DNA from 4 places in the Paenibacillus sp. FSL P2-0136 genome. Region 3 is predicted to be linked to each of the others. Evidence: riboswitches for the same ligand, from Rfam matches in the RefSeq annotation. Region 3 holds a riboswitch; each other region holds the start of a gene.
What was found. A riboswitch is a leader RNA that binds a small molecule or an ion and turns the genes downstream of it on or off. The one in region 3 is predicted to bind cyclic di-AMP.
Positions count from the first base shown of each region.

Region 1: it holds a riboswitch for cyclic di-AMP, as region 3 does, so the genes downstream of both, NYE26_RS15895 (APC family permease) here and NYE26_RS31780 (C40 family peptidase) in region 3, are expected to answer to the same signal.
Region 2: it holds a riboswitch for cyclic di-AMP, as region 3 does, so the genes downstream of both, NYE26_RS01100 (hypothetical protein) here and NYE26_RS31780 (C40 family peptidase) in region 3, are expected to answer to the same signal.
Region 4: it holds a riboswitch for cyclic di-AMP, as region 3 does, so the genes downstream of both, NYE26_RS20870 (hypothetical protein) here and NYE26_RS31780 (C40 family peptidase) in region 3, are expected to answer to the same signal.

Region 1 is NZ_CP150244.1:3,808,100-3,812,938, reverse strand. Features, by position in the region: gene NYE26_RS15910 (ATP-binding protein) at 1-473, shown strand, start outside; gene NYE26_RS15905 (thioredoxin domain-containing protein) at 567-1,331, shown strand; gene NYE26_RS15900 (disulfide oxidoreductase) at 1,328-1,762, shown strand; cyclic di-AMP (ydaO/yuaA leader) riboswitch at 1,989-2,148, shown strand; gene NYE26_RS15895 (APC family permease) at 2,277-4,094, shown strand; gene NYE26_RS15890 (ABC transporter substrate-binding protein) at 4,269-4,839, shown strand, end outside.
Region 2 is NZ_CP150244.1:259,171-264,009, forward strand. Features, by position in the region: gene NYE26_RS01090 (family 43 glycosylhydrolase) at 75-1,733, shown strand; gene NYE26_RS01095 (hypothetical protein) at 1,848-2,045, shown strand; gene NYE26_RS01100 (hypothetical protein) at 2,564-3,019, opposite strand; cyclic di-AMP (ydaO/yuaA leader) riboswitch at 3,154-3,323, opposite strand; gene NYE26_RS01105 (hypothetical protein) at 3,563-4,839, opposite strand, start outside.
Region 3 is NZ_CP150244.1:7,396,730-7,401,568, reverse strand. Features, by position in the region: gene NYE26_RS31790 (M1 family aminopeptidase) at 1-855, shown strand, start outside; gene NYE26_RS31785 (hypothetical protein) at 865-1,698, shown strand; cyclic di-AMP (ydaO/yuaA leader) riboswitch at 1,910-2,048, shown strand; gene NYE26_RS31780 (C40 family peptidase) at 2,106-2,534, shown strand; cyclic di-AMP (ydaO/yuaA leader) riboswitch at 2,923-3,065, shown strand; gene NYE26_RS31775 (C40 family peptidase) at 3,070-3,561, shown strand; gene NYE26_RS31770 (GNAT family N-acetyltransferase) at 3,808-4,293, shown strand; gene NYE26_RS31765 (cytochrome c) at 4,421-4,777, shown strand.
Region 4 is NZ_CP150244.1:4,894,192-4,899,030, reverse strand. Features, by position in the region: gene NYE26_RS20880 (MMPL family transporter) at 1-1,211, opposite strand, end outside; gene NYE26_RS20875 (TetR/AcrR family transcriptional regulator) at 1,241-1,861, opposite strand; cyclic di-AMP (ydaO/yuaA leader) riboswitch at 2,431-2,613, shown strand; gene NYE26_RS20870 (hypothetical protein) at 3,006-3,503, shown strand; gene NYE26_RS20865 (SPFH domain-containing protein) at 3,522-4,839, shown strand, end outside.

The DNA.
Region 1 (4,839 bases), 3.6 Mb from region 3:
CTCTGGAGCTTCTGATCGAGGAGGGGCTTCCTGACAAGTTCACCGGGGATGCTGCGCGTATCCGCCAGATTCTCATCAACCTGATCGGCAATGCGGTGAAATTCACGCCATCCGGCACGGTAACGGTTAAGGTGGAGTCCTATGGCGTCAGGGAGACCGCTCAGGCGCTGCAATTCATGGTGCGCGACACCGGCATTGGCATCTCACCGGATAAGCTGCAGCTGCTCTTCCAGTCCTTCTCGCAGGTGGACGGGTCGCATACCCGTAAGTACCCCGGCACGGGTCTGGGCCTTGCGATCTGCAAGAAGCTTGTAGACCTGATGCAAGGAGAGATCTGGGCAGAACCGGCAGAAGGGGGCGGCACACAATTCTTCTTCAGAATTAAGCTGCAGTCGCAGGAGCATTCCCCGGAGGTATTTTTCGGCAAGGATACAGGGGAGGGGGAGTCAGCGGAGGAGAATGAAGCCGTATAAGACAGCGATTGCCAACAAGAGAGTTAACATTATATAATTTGAAAGTAACTATTCTTTTATCACGATAGTCCTGAGGACGGAAAGGAACTCTCTTTGAGCAAAACAAAAAAGAACAATGTCACGGCTCCCCAGATGAGCAAGCAGGAGAAGCGCAGGGCAGAGCAGGAGCAGCAGAAGCAGAAAACGAGAATTCTGATCGTGAGTACGGTGGCCATCGTCATTATTATTTTTGTAGGCTTATTCATGCTTGCTTCCAAGGATTCTTCGCCTGCAGGCTCAGACAGCAAACCGGTTGCCTTCAATTACAGTGAGATGATGCGGCTGGGCAAGGAGGATGCTCCGGTAAAAATTGTGGAATTCGGCGATTTCAAATGTCCGGCTTGCGCCCAGTTCACCGGTGTGATCAAGCCGCAGATCGTTCAGGGCTATGTCGATCAGAATAAAGCAGCCTTCTATTTCGTGAATCTGGCCTTCATCGGCAAGGATTCCAGAACGGCCTCCCTGGCAGCGCTATCGGTCTATCATCAGAACCAGGAAGCGTTCTGGAAGTATTTCGATGCGATCTATGCCAATCAGGGGAATGAAGAGAAGGAATGGGCTACGCCTGACTTCCTGGTGAGTCTCGCCAAGCAGCTGGAGCTGCCGGTGGATTACGACCTGCTGCGCAAGGACATTGACGAGCGTACCTACGTAAGCGAGCTGGAGCGGGATATTCAGCTTGGCACCGATACGGGTGTAACGAATACGCCATCCTTGTACGTGAACGGCATCAAGGTGAAGGAGCCTTTCAATATGGAGGCGATTGACGCCCAGATTCAGGCAGCAACAGCAGCAGCGGGAGCAGGGACCGCCCAATGACCGTCTTCTCTGCCTTCTGCCGGCGTAACTGTCTCTACTTGGCCTGGTTCGTCTGTGTGGTGGCTGTAGCAGGAAGCCTGTATCTCAGTGAGGTCCTAAATTACGAGCCCTGTAAGCTGTGCTGGTTCCAGCGGATCTTCATGTATCCGCAGCTGTTCCTGCTGGGGATCGCCACCTACCGGGCGGACAAGCGGATCATTCCATACGTGCTTCCCCTTAGTCTGATCGGCGGCTGCATCTCTATTTATCATTATGCGGAGCAGAAAATTCCGGCGCTCAGCAAGGTGCTTCCCTGTACCATCGGCGTACCGTGCAACAAGGATTATCTGAACTGGTTCGGATTTATAACGATCCCTCTGCTTGCACTTATAGCCTTTGCCTTAATCTCGATTCTGCTCTGGACAGGACGCAAAGAGGAGCCTGCGGAGTAAGAAGCTGACGGGCAGAAGGAAGAGAAGAGAATACCTTTAATTTTAGTAAAAAATAATATGCAAAAACCCTGTAAAATCACGTGGTAAAGGGATAATGAAAGAGAATGAAAGATCAAGACATACCGGATGATGAATTTGGTTGTTTTGAGTGCTTTTCATTCTTTTTTCATTTGTTTCCACGCTTTACGGAAGACGTGTTGTAGCTTAATATTAGTCCTTGTGAGAAGTTGAATATGCGCTGAATTTTCCGGAAGGAAAAACGGGGGAACCACACTTTGGCTAAGGCCAAAAGGGGTGAATCGGAGCAGGCTACTTGACCTGTAACCGTAGGGCTACCACAGTCCGAATCCGCCAGCTAACCTCGTAAGCCACTAGTGGGATAATGACCATGCACACTAAGGCATGCGGATCATTTCCGTATGCTTATTTTGGTGCCTGCATTTATGAAATCCACTTATGAAAACAGCGCAGGGAAACCCGTTTCAACTTAACCAAGAGAGGAACTGTTACTACAATGGTAAGCAAGGTAAAACGACTATTGATCGGGCGTCCGATGAAGTCGAACGAACTCGATCATGAAAAGTTATCCAAGGTGAAAGCACTGGCTGTCCTGTCTTCTGATGCGCTCTCGTCTGTAGCCTACGGAACAGAACAAATTCTGATTGTACTGGTGGCCGCCGGGTTCACCGCTATCTGGTACTCCTTGCCAATTGCATTAGCCGTATTGGGCCTGCTGGCTATTCTGATTCTGTCCTACCGGCAGACGATCTTCGCTTATCCCCAAGGCGGGGGCGCGTATATTGTCGCCAAAAGCAATCTAGGGGTGCATACCGGCTTACTGGCCGGCGGCTCTCTTCTGGTGGATTACATTCTGACGGTGGCGGTAAGCGCCTCGGCGGGGACGGATGCAATCACTTCAGCTTTTCCAAGTCTGCATAATCATAGTGTTCTCATAGCGGTATCTGTTATCGTGCTCTTAACGATTGTTAACCTGCGGGGAGTGACCGAATCGGCCTCCTTCATCGCTATCCCGGTCTATCTGTTCGTGGTTTCCATCTTCGTGCTCATCATCTCGGGGGTCTTCAAATATATGACCGGCGGCGCCCATGCCCATGTTCCTGAGATTGGCTCGGCGGTATCGAACGTGAGTATGTTCCTGCTGCTGAAGGCCTTCAGCTCCGGCTGTTCGGCTCTGACCGGGGTAGAAGCGGTCTCCAATGCCATTCCTAACTTCAAAGCGCCCGCGGAGAAAAATGCAGCCAAAACGCTGATGCTCATGGGCCTCATTCTCGGGGTAATGTTCACAGGTATTACGCTGCTCGCTTACTGGTACGGTATCATGCCTGATGAGAAGGCCACCGTGGTCTCACAGATTACCGAATCTACCTTCGGCCGCGGCGGACTGTACTTCTTCATTCAGGGGATTACGGCGGTTATCCTGTTCCTGGCAGCCAATACGGCGTACTCGGCCTTCCCGCTGCTGGCGTTCATGTTCGCCAAAGATAAATATCTGCCCCATGCCTTCATGGTGCGCGGCGACCGGCTGGGCTTCTCCAACGGTATTATTTTCCTCGGTGTCATGTCGGCTGTGCTGGTGGCGGCGTTTCACGGGAATACGGAAGGACTCATTCCATTATATGCAGTAGGGGTATTCATTCCGTTCACGCTGTCGCAGCTGGGCATGATGGTCCAATGGTACAGAACGAAGCCGAAAGGCTGGCAGAGCAAGTTCGCCGTCAATACGGTGGGGATGCTCACTACATTAACGATCACCCTGATTTTCATAATCACTAAATTCTCCAGCGTGTGGATGGCCTTCATCTTCCTACCGGCTGTTATCATCGTGTTCCACCGGATTCACCGCCATTATATGAATATTGCCGATCAGCTGCGGATCTGTCCGGCTACCGATAAGCCTTGTATCAAAGGAAGCACCGTAGTCGTTCCGGTCGCCGGTGTGACTCGCGCTGTACTACATTCGATCAGCTATGCGAAGTCATTGACAGATAATGTGGTCGCTGTATATGTAGGCTTCGATGAAGAAGAGATTCACAAGATGGAGCAGAAGTGGGAGGAGTGGAACCCCGGCGTACGCCTGATCGTCCTGCGCTCCCGCTACCGCAGCATTATCCGCCCGCTGGTGAAGTTCATCGATACAGTAGAGTGGAAGACCTCTTCAACGGATCATATTACCGTCCTGATTCCGCAATTCGTGACCAAGCACTGGTGGCAGGCGGTGCTGCATAATCAGACCAGCTTGTTCATCCGCTCTTATCTGATGAATCAGAAGGACATTGTCATCGCCACGGTTCCTTTCCATCTGCATAAATAATATAGAAGATTATAGGAAGACGGCTGTTTCTGCTTAATGCGGAGGCGGCCGTTTTTACGTTATTATAAGTTATTGGTTGACATAGAGAATGAGAATCAATATCATCAGTATAGACAAGATGAAGGTAACAGAGCTTTTGCCAATCATGAGGGTAACATACAGGAGGGGTATTCAATGTTTTCGTTCAACCTGCAAGGATCAAGAAGCGGGAAGCTGGCGGTGGCCGGACTTATGACTACAACACTGCTGCTGTCCGCTTGCGGAAATAATAATAGCAACGCAGGCAGTAACGGTGGAGCAGGCACCGCACCTGCGGCAACCGCAGAAGCGACTGCGGTACCTGCAGCAACTGCTGCACCCGCTGTGGAGAAGACCGTAACGGATGCAATGGGACATAAGGTGACCGTTCCCGCTAATCCGCAGCGTGTAATTGCTTCTTATCTGGAGGATTATCTGGTAGCACTCGGTGTGACTCCGGTTGCCCAGTGGTCTACGAAGAACGGTACTCAGGCTTACCTCGCTGCTGAGCTTAAGGACGTTCCGCCGATCAGCTATGACCTGCCGCTTGAAGCCGTCACCAGCTTCACGCCGGATTTTCACATCGTCCAGTCGGAGGGCTCGGTTCAGAACGGTCTTTATGACCAGCTGAATAAGATTGCACCAACCTATGTACTCGGTGATGAGGTCAGCAGTGACTGGCGTGCAGCCTTGCTCAAGATCGGAGAGCTGCTCAATAAGACACCGG
Region 2 (4,839 bases), 530 kb from region 3:
GTAGTTATTATAATATACATAGACAACAGGAAAAGGGTAAATAATATGGCTAAACAGCGAAGGGAAGCAGAGAAATGACGAAGATTAATAATCCTATAATCCCTGGGATGGCACCAGATCCCTCTATTATTAGAGTGGATGATGTGTATTATATTGCGACATCCACGTTTCATTGGAATCCCGGCGTTCAAATTTTCAAATCAACCGATTTAGCGAATTGGGAGCTGACTGCCTCCGTATTAAATAAAGGTGAAGTGAATTTGAGGGGGACCAATACTCCGGCCGGGATCTGGGCGCCGCATCTATCCTATGATTCTAGGGCGAACCGGTACTGGTTGGCCTATTCGCATATGTTAAACATGGCAGGCCGTGAATTCAACTCGGATTCCTATGCCATGTGGGCAGAAGATATCCATGGACCTTGGTCGGACCCCATCTATCTGACATCCATAGGTTTCGATCCGGCGCTCTTCCATGATGAAGATGGCAAGCACTATGTGTCCATCCTGGAATGGGAGACTCGTGAGGGGTATCAGGCACCTGGACATATTGTGATCGCTGAATTTGATTTGAATGAGGGTAAGCTGGTTGGACATTGGCACCGGGTGACGCAAGGCTTCACCAGCCGCGGCTGTGCTGAAGCACCGCAAATTTATAAGTATAAAGATAAATACTATCTTTTATTAGCTGCGGGCGGAACTGGTTATGCTCATGGCGTGGAGGTGGGACGTGCGGAGAATATTTTTGGTCCCTATGAACCGCATCCGTCGGGGGAGCCGATCATCACCTCCTCGCCGCGCCATTTATTTTCACTTGGGAATCCGGATGCCGGGCATTTTGAGATGTATAATCCAAGCTCGATCATGCAAAAAGCAGGTCACGGCTCATTAGTGCAAACTCAAACAGGCGAATGGTATATTGCTCATCTCATGTCACGGCCTGTGGAAGGAACGCTCTTAAATCCATTAGGCCGTGAAACCTCTATTCAAAAAATGCATTGGACAGAGGATGGCTGGCTGGAAATGAAGGATGGATCGAATGTGGCGAAAATGGAAGTTGAGGGGATGACAGGTGTTGAATTAGAGGCCGATGGAATCTCTCATGACGTATTTGATGATTTTAATCAGGAGAAATATGATCTTCATTTTCTGACTCCGTACCGGGACCAGCAAGCGGCATGGGTGAATACGGTTGAACGTCCGGGTTACTTACGCATTCATGGAGAGAATTCTTTTTTCTCGCAGATCCATCCGGCGATTATGGCCACACGCGCAACTTCCCTTCATTATGAAGTTCAAACCAAGGTGGAATTTCATCCCGATCACTACTCGGAAACGGCCGGTCTGGGGCTATACTATGATTCGAATAATTGGCTGTACGTTCACTTGACCCACTCCGAATCAGAGGGTACCGTTCTATACGTACTTCAGGCCAAGCTGGGGCAACGCATTGAGCTGGTCCACCATTACATTCCAGTCCCTGAAGACACAGCGGAGCTCAAGATTATCTATCATTCAGGCATCGCGAGTATCCTTTACCGTTTCGGGGATAACGGGGATTGGCAAGCTTTTGTAGAAAACATTGATGTACTCTATCTGTCGGATGAAGGCGTGAACGGGGAGCCAGGGGAGATTGGCGGATTTACAGGCTTGTTCAATTTCATCGGTTCCGTTGATGCCCACCAGCATGACTCCTTCGCTGATTTTGACTACTATGGAGTGAAGAATTACTAGCCAAGGACGCCATACGTTCTTCCGCCTGGGTGTGCCCGGAGCCGTGGTGAACTGGTGAAAACGCCGGAGATGGTGTACCTTAGTAGTATTAGTCTTTAGGAGTGGTGAAGTGTTGTGAAGAAAAGTAGACAAACCCCCGTGCTGGTCGCGGCCTCGATCCTGCTGATTATTATCAGCAGCCTGATCCCGTCGGATCAATCGACTTGGCTGGGGGCGTTACAGACCCTTCTGCTGGGAGCCGGCCTGCTCGGCTGCTGTATGGCTTTTTGGCGGTTTGCCAAGGGCGGCAAGGGTGGTAAGGGCAAGAGCTGAGTTCTATGTACTGAACGGTTGGTGGAGACAGGATGAGTGCATGGGATGATTGAGCTATGTAAGATGGGCCAAGTACTGCATGAGTGCTGGCGCTGAGAGTCAAGGACGAAGTCGCGGCGGATGCTGCGGCTTTATTTGTTAGAATTTATATGTTTTGGGGTCCCCGCAAAGTACCTGAGGCATCATCGATGCTAAAGCCCCACTTTGTGGGGGGATGTTGTTTTGTAGGCGGACTCAGCGGCCCTTATTTTGTGAAAAAGACCGATTTTCTCCCCGTTGCGGACTGAGAGGACCTTAAAGGGCAGTATGGAGCGCAAAATGAGGCGGAATGGGTTAATTAAGCGCCTCTCAGTCCGCATGGCCTTCGGAATGGTCCCATTTGCCGAAATAGCGGATCGGTAGTCCGCATGGCCCGCTATCCATCTCCTTTTGTCGCATCCGTCCCCTAATTCGGCCACATCCAACTCATTCCGCCGCACTCATTCCTATATCCCGCGTATCCCGCGTTATTCCCAGTCTCAACCCGCCGAAGGGCGGTGCACAGCAGGCAAGGCTGAATGGGCGGCTGCCATCTGTTCGCGTATTCCTCTGAGCCGGGCCTTGAGCTCGGGGATGCTGCACTCCAGGATCTGGCTGATGTCGGGCAGGGGGAGCTGGATGCCATACCACAAGACACTGGCAACGTGATCGTCCCAGCTCAGCGGCGCAGAAGCACAGCGGCTGGTGTCGTGGGCGAGCATGGCACACTGGCGGATGCACTCTCTGTAGGCAGCCGCAGCAGCGGCGTCCCCTGAGAGGCGGCCCTTCAGCCATAGTGGATGGAGGGCCACGAAGGTGGCGGTTGCAGCTTGTTCGGCGCGGACGCCTTGCTCTAGCAGCAGGCAGCTAAGCGCATAGACGGGACCGCTATATTGCTGGGTGTAGTGGTTGAATCCGGCAGCGGCGGTTAGTTTGGGCGATAAGGGGTCAGGCATGTGGTCACTTTCCTTCCTGAATCTATACTGTGCAGTTCATTCCAGCGCGCAAAAAACCGCAGGCAGAGGAGGACCTCTGCCTGCGGTTGTGGGTAACAGGCTTAAGACGCCTGGCACAAAAGCGTGGCGGATCAGGGCTCTCTCTTGGCGCTTACGAGGTTAGCTGTCGGATTCGGACGGTGAGAGTCGCCCTACCTGCCGGAGACCTGCGCGTGGCATTCTCCTTCGGATTCACCCCAAGTCGGCCTGACGGCCGGATGGTTCCCCCGTTTTCCACATGACGGAAATTCAGCGTGCATGCATATGCTCATTTTCATGAATGCATTCATTTGCTTTCAACACGAATCATACTCTCTTCAGAGGGGGTTTGTAAAAATGGAAAAGAGTGCTATTCGCCTTATTTTCAGCAAATGGCTGAATGGCTGTGCATAGGGAAGCCAAAACACCTATATGTAGCAGATTATCTGCCATTTATCTCGCTCAAGCGCTGTTTTTTATTTTTGGCAGACGACGGTGGGGAAGAAGGATTCTCCATGTATCAGCTCACCACCAAAGCGGCTCATTCTGATTCTTCCAGGCAATAATCCGCTTCATCTCACGAACGGTTCCTGTTGTAATCTCATAGTCGCTGCGTTCAGCGGCATGAAGGTCCAGGAAATGCAGCATCCCTCCATAAGTCCCCACGGCCAGCATGGTCTCATCCGGATCGACAGCTAATCCAGAAATGGTGCTTCCGGCATAATAACGCCACAGCTCCCGCCCCCCTGTATCAATGAGCCTCAAGTAGCCATAGGCATCGCCAATGACAACACCGTCCTTCAGTGCCGCCGCCGCATATACCCGGGCTTCCTCGTTAACAACCGGATATTCCTGATCGGACGGGAGCTTTCCTGCTTCCGCATCTTCAAGGGACACAGCAAGGGTAACGCCATTATAGAAGTGGCAGGCATTGTACCATACGCTATGCTGGTCCTTCGTAAATATAGTATAGTGCGGGTAACTGGATTCCGGATTGAATAAGTGAACCTGCCCTGAAGTTGTGTCATATAAAAGATGATCACTGCCCTGGCTGCCATAGGCAATCCATCTTCCATCCGGAGAGACGGCACCATGCGGCATGTCGATCTCGATATGCTCCATCTCATCTGCTTTATATTCTTCGAGATCAGGATGCAGCAGCTTCACCTCCCATAGCTTCTCCTGCGATTGCTGGACCAGAAAAATCCCCTGGCTCGTAACAAGCAATAATGCTTGGCCCCCGTTAAAAGGAATGACTTGCTCCAAGGGTAACTCCTGATCCAGGCTGTCTATGTTCAAAACAGTAAACTCCGGGTCCAGCGCTTGAATCGTGCCATTCAGCTCACGCCATGAGAGATCTGCTACAACTTTTCCTTGTAGAGTGCTGTTCATGGATTGCATAATGGTAATGCCTTGAATTCCGGCGAGTGCATAGAACTGATTGTCAGGAGATGCCCCAACCAGGCTAAACTCGTCGAATACGGAAATAACATCCTTATGTACTGCTACAACTACATTCTTCTCCCAAGGTGAGCCGGTGCTGAACACCAGAGCATCATCACTGATGAAATGAATACCGCGAATTGCCTGCATCTCCTTCTGGAAGTGCCCGGAGAGCGGCCACGTTGCCGCCGGTAGTTGCTCCCGCAGCTCAGTAATCTCACCGTGCTCATTAGCTCCTCGAATCATCTTATAGATTTTGGCGGCGAGGCCCCCGCGTGTATCCTCTGCGGGTTCTTTTCCCGCTTTGTCCCAGCCTTCAGTCAGTCCTTTATGTACGAATTGATTAACGTCGCTCGCAT
Region 3 (4,839 bases):
ACCGCCTTCGGCGCCACGGACACTTCACCGGGCACCTCCCTGGAACGCACGATCATCCACGAGATCGGGCACCAATATTTCTACGGCCTGGTGGCCAGCAATGAATTCGAAGAAGCCTGGCTGGATGAGAGCTTCACCTCTTATGCCGAAGACCGGCTGATGGAACAGGAATACGGTGTGGTCTCAAGCCTCCCTCTGCAGTCCAGCCTGGTCTCCTCTTCACAGCCGCTTAAGCTGGAGACCTGGAAATACACCGGTGATGACGCCTACACTCGCAATGTATACATCCGGGGCAAGCTGGTGCTGAAGGATATCGAACGCATCGCCGGGACCAAGAATATGGATGCCATCCTCGCCGCCTATGCCCGCAAATACCGCTTCCAGCATCCGTCCACCGCCGACTTCCAGAAGGTTGTGGAGAAAGTGACCAAGCAATCCTGGCAGACGTATTTTGAGCGGTATGTCTATAGCGGGGGGGCACCCGACTTCGCAGTCGACGATATCAGGCTCACCGTCAGACGGGACAACAGTGACGGCGGGGGGAGCCGCTATAGCGCTGTGGTTGATGTAAGCAACAAGGGCAGCCTGTACCCCGATGTTCCCGTGAAATTCACCTTCGCAGACGGGTACACGGTGCAGCAATACTGGAATGGCGAGGGTAAGGCTACTTCCTTTGAGTTAGCGTATAAAGCGCCGCTGGTCTCCGCAGAGATCGATCCGGGGCATTCCATTCTGCTGGAGAGCAGGCATCTTAATAATTTCAGAATGGCGGAGCTTGAGCCGCGTACACTCTCCCGCTGGACGCTTAGTGCATCAACTCTGCTTGAAACCCTGCTCGGAACTCTTGTCTGGTGAGGTGAAGGAATGGTGAAAAGTTCAATTGCCCGCGGTTGGATCAGCATGAAAGAGCAATTCTATATATTGATTCTGCTATTTATCTACCGGCTGTTCTGGGGATATTTCCTGTACAAATTCATTAAAAGCGCGGTTGTCCCCGTCCTGCTCCGCTACCCGGATGCGAATGCCGGCGGCAGCGGAATAGGCAGGCTGCTGTATTATATCGAGGGGCAGACCGCGCTGCGCACCGACCCCGCCGTCCAGCACTGGCTGTGGCTGCTGCTTGCGCTGACAGTGCTAAGGCTGCTGGTGACTCCCTTTATCCGTGCAGGGCTGCTGCACGAGCTTCACCAGGAGCGCGACGGAGCGCGGGGACTGTTCTTTTTTCCCGGAATGAGAAAATATGGGCTGCCGGTGCTGGTGTTCAGCCTCATCGAATGGGCGCTAACCCTCCTGCCGCTCTCTTGGCTGCTTCCGCGTATGTACCGTCATCTGCTCAGCGGTGTTCTCGATGTCCAGCTTCTGCTGAAGCTGGTGCCTTATGTGCTGGGCTGGCTGCTCTATCTCTTCCTTGTCCGCAAGCTTCTGCTCTATATGCAATTCGGCTATACCGCCGGTACCGGCATGTTCTCCTCACTGCTGATCTGCCTGAAGATGCTGCTGCCTTCGATCGGTATATCCATCGTTCTGGGGGCGGGAAGCCTGGCCGTAATTCTGCTCTGCAGCGCCTCTGCTCTGTTCTATCCCGGATTGCCGGCCCTTATGCTCCGCCAGGCAGCTCCGCTGCCCTCCACGCTGTTCGATATGTGGGGAATCGCTGCCCAGTACCACCTTTGGTCCAGTAAATCATTTCCACAATAATAAGCTGCTGAAGCGGCATACTAAAGAGAGTCACAGCCCCTTATCAGGGAGCAGGACTCTTTTTTGCTTGAACGGAGGACAAAAGCATTTGCAAAAGGGGAAATCCTCTGATACAATGATGGCTGTACCAGTAGTAACAAAGTTGTAATCTTTCAAGCAAAATATTCCGTAACTCTTGCAATTTAAGCAATACCGATAAGTCACTGTTCTGGTGCATAAAACGCCGAATTCCCTGCACCGGGAAGTGGGGGAACCATATTTTGGGTGAATTGATCTCGCTTTAGAGGGGTCATAGGGGAACCTTCTACCGAATCCTTAAGCTAACCTCGCAGGCCCTGGAAGGAGTACATCTTTTGATTAGTCAGAATTTCAAGAAAAAATGCACCGCAGCAGCGCTGGGTCTTGTGATGGTATTCACACTCGGAGCGGGCAGTGCCTTCGCAGATTCTAAGATGGATACTGTGATTTCAAAAACCATTGGAACGTCGTATAAAACCGGGGGCACAACCACCAGCGGCTTCGACTGTTCCGGATTTACCAAGTATGTGTTCAAGAATGTCGGGCTTACCTTGCCCCGTACCTCCAAAGCACAGTTCAAAGTTGGAACAAGTGTATCCAAGAGCAATCTGCGTTCCGGTGATCTCGTGTTCTTCAACACCCTGGGTAACGGAGTGTCCCATGTCGGTATTTATGTTGGAAACGGGAAGTTCGCACAGTCCTCAAGTTCACGTGGTGTAACCATCAGTTCGATGAGCCAGTCCTACTGGGCCAACCGCTACGTTGGCGCCAAACGAGTAATGAGCACAACAGCCTACCAAGCTGTCGCTTACGATTGAACCCTTGAAGCATACCCCGAATATTTCAGCCTCTAACAACTAAATGTAACTTATACGAGCCCGGGATGATTATTGCCGTAATCATTTCCGGGTTTTTCCTTTTCCTTATTCTACCTTTTACACTGAATTCGCAGCCTTGAAACAGCATTTTCTTGCAAAAACAAAGAAATAATCATATAAATTAACCCCTGCGCATAGATATGAGTCTTTGGAAAGGGCTATAACTCTAAAAAACAGCAAAAAAGATGCATTAATATGTTATAAGTGATTGCCAAGCGCCTTAGTCTTTGTTACAATTATCGCAGTGAGTTTTTAGTAACATTTTTGTAATTATTGAATCGATTTTAACAAAGGTTTTGTCATGTATTGAATGAACCGCTAATCCTAATCAACAGTCGTGCCGAGTTCCCTAATGAATTAGGGAAACGGGGGAACCACTTTGGGTGAATTGACCTCCTATTCTAAGAGGGGTCATAGGGGACCTTCAACCGAACCCTTAAGCTAACCTCGTAGGCATTGGAAGGGGTATTTACTTTTGAAGAAGAAGCTAGCAGCCGCAGTACTAAGCTTGTCCATTATCTTCACCATCGGAGCAGGAAGCGCTTTCGCGGATTCCAAAATGGATAAAGTGATCGACAAAGCCATCGGAACCAAATACGTGTCCGGCGGTACATCAACTAACGGGTTTGATTGCTCCGGATTTACAATGTATGTTTTTGATAAGATCGGCATTAACCTGCCCCATCAATCCGGCTCCCAGTATCAGATGGGCTCTGCCGTGTCCCGTGACGAGATGAGACCGGGCGATCTTGTATTCTTCAATACAAGCGGTAAGGGCATATCCCATGTTGGTATTTATGTTGGTGACGGCGAATTCGCCCATGCCTCTTCCTCACGTGGTGTAACCATCAGTTCGCTGAGTGACAGCTATTACGTCAACCGCTACGTTGGCGCCAAGCGAATCATGAGTACAGATGCCTACAAGACTGTAGCTTCGGATTCCCAAGACAACGATGATGTACAATAATCCTTTGTAACCTAACGCTCTTTTCCGAGATTTTTGCCGAAATCTTGGGGAAGGGCTTTTTTTGTCTATAAAATTACTTACCCCTCTCTATATTTGTAAAACACTGATTCTGCGCTTTCGGAAAATATATTTTGCCGTTTGTCAAGTTTCTGCATTTCCGTAAGGAAATTGCGTCGAAACTGGCTGTTTTTGTATATAATTAATAGAAGAAATGAATCTATGTCCCTTGGAAGGAGGCCTCCCCCAATGATTAGCTCCCCGCTAACCTTTTACGTGGTGCCTATGGAGCCGCAGCATGCCGCTGAGATCTGTGAGTGGAGCTACAAGCCGCCGTATAATATTTACGGCTGGGTGTCCTGGGAGCAGATGCAGGCGCTGGGCGTGGAGTTCGGAGACCCGCAGCTGCGAAGTGAGCAATATGTATCGGTTGTGAATGGAGAGGGGGATCTGTGCGGCTTCGCCCAGCTCTTTCCGATGGAGGGGGTAGTCCGGCTTGGTGTCGGAATGCGGCCCGAGCTGTGCGGCCATGGAATGGGACATCTGTTCATGAAGGCTATTGTGCAGGCAGCACGGTCGCGTTACCCGGAATGTGAGATCGACCTGGAGGTGCTGACCTGGAACCAGCGCGCCATCCGCGCCTACCAGAAATGCGGGTTCACCATAACGGATACCTATGAACGCCGCACTCCGACCGGTAATAAGCCTTTTTATTGCATGGTCTATGAGGAATAGCACCGGAGACAAGAGAGTTTTGCAAAAAATGGATCATTTGTGTTCATTTTTTTGACACACATACTATGATAACGCTTCACCATCCGCTATAATGGAGACAGCAGCTTACATGGAGGGACGGATGCAGATGCAGAAATGGATCATGAGCGGTTTGTTTTTTGCCGCCTGTGCCTTTGCAGTAATCTTAATGTTTACCCTACCCGGTAAATCCGAGGTGGCGGAGCAGAACAAGCCGACCATGCCGGAGGTTGTGCTGGACGCTGCGGGCGCAGAAGCCACAGTGAAGGCCAATTGTATCTCCTGCCACGGAGACCAGCTTCAGGGCGGGGCGGGACCCAGCCTGCAGCAGGAAGGCGCTTCGCATGACGCAGCTCAGATCTTCAGCATAGTCACCAAGGGCCGCGGACAGATGCCTCCCTTCAAAGACAGGCTGGCCCCTGAAGAGATTGCGAATGTAGCCCTATGGCTGGCCGAGAAGAAATAATCCGCAACCTGTACTCACACCATGCTCCTCATTTTAAATGTATAATGCCCGTGACGAGGATA
Region 4 (4,839 bases), 2.5 Mb from region 3:
CCGATGCCGATAACGAGCATACCGCATAAGGCGATAATAACGGTCAGACCGGCGAAGAATACCGCGCTGCCTGCGGTGCCCAGTGCCCGGCTGGCTGCTTCGGCTGCGCTTAATTTCTCATCCAGGATCAGACGGCGCTGGCGGTTCACAATGAACAGCGAGTAGTCGATCCCCACGGCGAGACCAATCATCACGGCAAGAACCGGTGTAATATCGTTCATCTGGATCAGGCTGCCGAGGGCAAACGCACCTCCGACGCTAATGCCTACTCCGAGAAGTGCGGTCAGCAGCGGCAGCCCGGCGGCAACGACTGAGCCCAGCGTCATGAACAATACGATGGCCGCAACGGCTACGCCGATCGCTTCCGTGGAGCCGATGGCCGGCATGCTTTTGAGCGAGTCGCTTGGAATCGCGGTTATGCCTGAACCGGACTGTTCAACTTTGGTCACGGCATCGATGATGTTGTCCGGCACCTCCGATGGCAGAGATGTCTGCTGAACCGTGAACTGGAACTGGAACAGGGCAATGCTGCCGTTAGCCGACAGCATCACGCCGGGAACCGGAGCGCCTTGGGCAATCAGCGGACCGAACGGTGCTGCCTGAGCAGCAGCGGCTTGACCAGCGGCAGCGGAAGGATCGGTAGCGGCTTGACCAGCAGCGGCGGAAGGATCGGCAGCAGCTTGACCCGCGGCAGCGGAAGGATCAGCAGCGGCTTGACCAGCGGCAGCGGAAGGATCAGCAGCGGCTTGGCCAGCAGCGGTGGAAGGATCGGCAGCGGCTTGACCAGTGGCAGCGGAAGGATCAGTAGCGGCTTGACCGGCCGCAGCGGAAGGATCAGTAGCGGCTTGACCGGCAGCGGCGGCCGCTGCTTGTGCTGCCAGTTCGGCAGGGTTGATGACATATTCCATGTTGTATACATCATTAATAGCTTTTAGAAGCAGCGCTGTACGCTCAGGCGTATCAAGACGCTCCCCGTCCGGTACAGTGAAGGCGATACTAGCCTGGCCTCCGGCCGCAGCGGGCAGCTCTTTTGTCAGCTTATCCAGCACCTTTTGCGACTCTGTGCCTTCAATTTTCATCTCGGAGCTGGATTGAATGCCATTGACTCCAATCAGGGTGCCTACAACTCCGAGTACAATGATCCAGACTGCAATGAAGGCCCAGGGCTTGGCATAAGCCGATTTACCTAAGCGGTATAGAAAGGTAGACATGTAGTGGTTTCTCCTCTTTATCTGTGAATTTAGAAGCCGTTACGTAAGTAAGCAAACATGGAATTCAGGTATTGTTGAAACGGCATAGCCCCGGAGTCCCCGCTCTGCTGCTCACCCGGCAGCATGACGTTCAGCCGTCCGTCCAGGATAGGCACGAAAGCCCCATAGACGGCACCTACCAGCAGGTGGGTATATCCATCGGCATACCGTCCACGGGTGAACTGCTCCAGTGTCTCCTGGGCGGTGATCTGCAAATGCCGGAAGACATTGAGAATGTAAGGCTCCAGGGACGGATATTGATTCGCCAGGGAGACGAACTGCCGCAGCTTATGCAGGAACTCCGAGGTGAATTGCAGCTTCAGCAGATTGTACAGGGCATCGAGCGGTGTAGCATCCGACGGCAGAGCAGCCAGCGGGTTATTCTCTTTCTCTTGGACAGCAATAATGCCAATGAAATAGGCGGCGACTGCCTCCTCCTTACAGGAGAAGTAATTCGCAAAAGTCCGCCGGGAATATCCAGCCTTCTGAACAACATCATCCACAATGAAGCCATCCATCCCATGCTCAAGCGCAAGCTCGAAGGCCGCTACGGCTAAGGCATAGGCGGTGGCTTCTTTTTTTTTGTCCCGCAGATTCAGTTTGGAATTCAAAAGTAAATGTTCCTCCTTTCCCTGATATCTATAAGTTCTAGAGAATCTATAGGTTCTATTATTGCTCAAAGGGAAAGATTGCACAATGAGCATCGAGTGACGAAAATGTGAATATTTTAAATTTGGAGTAATGGGCTGAGAAAAAAAGGTGCGGGGTTAGGAGATTAAGTTAGGAGGGCGTGGGGAAGGGAGTGGGAAGTAAGTGAGTAGATGAGGAGCGAGAGCTGGAGTGGGAGTAAGTGAAGGAGAGTAAGTGAGTAGGTAAGTGAGAGTTAGTGTGGGAGTAAGTGAAGGAGAGTAAGTGAGTAGGTAAGGAGAGTAGGGGAATAAGTGAGTATGAGAGTGGGAGGAGATTAGGTGAGCAAAGGAGCAGCGCGTGGGAGGAAGAGTAACATGGGTGTAAACAGACGATAGCGCGAGCAAATCCCCGGGCGGATAAGAGCAGAGCTGAAGAATGCGCCTTCATTCCAGAAGGTACAGCATTATTGACTTCTTTTGTCATCCGTGAGGTTTTACATTAAATGGCTGCAGGCGTAAGATTCAATCAACAACCGAATGAAATGACACTGTTCTTGAAATGGCTGAATTCCGTAACGGGAACGGGGGAACCAACTGGTGCAGGTGGCTTAAGGATAGGCTGCTGAGTACCCGGGGTGAATCCTTGCCAGTGTGCTACTATGGCTCTGGTGAGGTAGGGCAATCTCGCTGCCCGAATCCGTCAGCTAACCCCGTAAGCCTCGAAGAGAGAGGATGAGCGCCATGATCGAGTAACCGACCACGGAGAGCCCTGCTGCTGCTGTGGTCTTTTTGCTGTGTAGGGAAGGGGATTAATCCCACTGAATGCCCTGAAAATGGGCTGGATGCAGAAATGAAGAGCACAAGTGCCCTTGAATCCAATTGCGCCTCTGCCATACACAACCAAGCAGCCTAAAGTGGAAATTAGGGGCAATAGTGACAGGTGGAAGCACAATTTAATCTTATAACAACACTGATTAGTCATTTATATGCCGCAATAGTCTTTTTATGTACCACAATAGTCAGTTTCCGCATCTCCACTACAGTCAGTTTTCTTATAGCCATATTACATTGAAAGGAGGGGGTTCCCATCGCTACTGTATTTATCGTCTGCTTCTGGGTTGGCCTCGTGCTTATCCTAAGCGGCAGCATTCATGGGCACGGTCTGGTAGGCCACCTGCATGTAGGGGGAGGAGATGGCGGGGGGCCAGGCTTTCTCCCGATTCTTCCGCTGATGGTGTTTGTCACCGTCTGGGGCGGCACGGGGTATATGCTTGTCAAGTACAGCGGGATGCAGCTGCTCGCCGTGGTACTGGTCTGTACCTTGATCGCCCTGCTGCCGGGCATCCTGCTCTACACGGTACTGGCCCGGGTGATGACCCGTTATGACAGCAGTATGAGTGAACTCGATTATGATCCGGCAGGCCAGCTCGGCTATATCAGCATCGCCGCAGCGGATGGGGCCGTAGGAGAGATGAAGTATGTGCTGCACGGGACCATGCGTTCCATCGGCGTGCGTGCCGAATCCGGTCAGTCGCTATTGCGGGGCGATCGGGTGATTATTGTGAAGACGGATAAGGGGATCGCAACGGTCACTTTGTTCGAGAGGGAAATGGAACAAAACTAACGGGGAGTGTCGGAGCAAATGTTAATTTTATATGTAACCGGAGCTATTGTTGTTGTGATTCTGCTGGCGTTAACCAGTATTGTGACCGCGTATAAAAAGGTTCCGCCTAATCAGGCCATGATCGTATACGGTCTCGGCGGCAAAAGAGTGGTTCAGGGCGGCGGGACATTCGTCATCCCCGGCTTCCAGAACAATAAAACCATCTCCATGATGCTGATGAGCTTCGATGTGATCCCGGCGCAGGCCATGTTTTCCCGCCAGGGCATCAAGCTGAACCTGGAGGCGGTCGCCCAGATTAAGATCAAAAGCGATCCAACCGCTATTCTCACAGCCAGCGAGCAGTTCATTGACCGGCCGGAAGAGGACCGTGAGACGATTATTCTGCATTCGGTGGAGGGTCATCTGCGCGGCCTGATCGGGCAGCTCAGTGTAGAATCTATACTCAAGACCCCAGACGAAATCAACAGCAAGATGCGGGAGACCTGCTCGGAGGACCTAGACAAGATGGGGCTGGAGGTGGTCAGCTTCACCATCAAGAAAATTACCGACGACAAAGGGTACATCGACAATATGGGGGTGCCTGAGATTGAGCGGATTCGCCGTGATGCCAGCATCGCCAAGGCTGAAGCCGAACGCGATATTCAGATCAAGCAGGCCGAGGCGGAGAAGGAATCCTCCATTGCCAAAGCCAATGCGCATCAGGCGACGATTGAAGCAGGAACCGCTGCCCGTGCGAAGGAATCGCTGTTCGAGAAGGAGCTGAACATTAAGCAGGCGGACTTCAAGCTGGAGACCGAGGTGAAGAAGGCACAGGCGGATCTGGCGTACGAATTGCAGCAGAATAAGATCAAGCAGTCGCTGGTTACCGAACAGGTGAAAATCACTCAAATGGAGGCCGAAGCCAACCGCACAGTCCGGGAGATCGAGGTCGAGCTGAGACAGCGGGAGCTGGAAGCGACGGTAATCAAGCCGGCCCAGGCAGAGAATCAAGCAACGATCATGAGAGCGGAAGCCGCCAAGCAGCGGCAGATTCTGGAGGCGGAAGCCGAAGCCGCTACGACGACCAAGCGCGGACTGGCAACAGCGGAGGCGGAATTGGCAAAAGGGAAGGCGAATGCGGAGATCGTCCAGCTCGCCGGAGCGGCGGAAGCGGGAGCGCTGCAGAAGAAGGCTGAGGCGTACAAACAGTTCACTCAAGCCGCCCTGACCGTGGAATTCCTGAAAATCCTGCCCGAGCTGGCTGAGAAAATCGCCTCCCCGCTGGCCAAGGTAGATAAGATCACCGTCATCTCCCAGGATGGGGCGTCCGCAGGCGTGAACAAAATTACCGGCGATA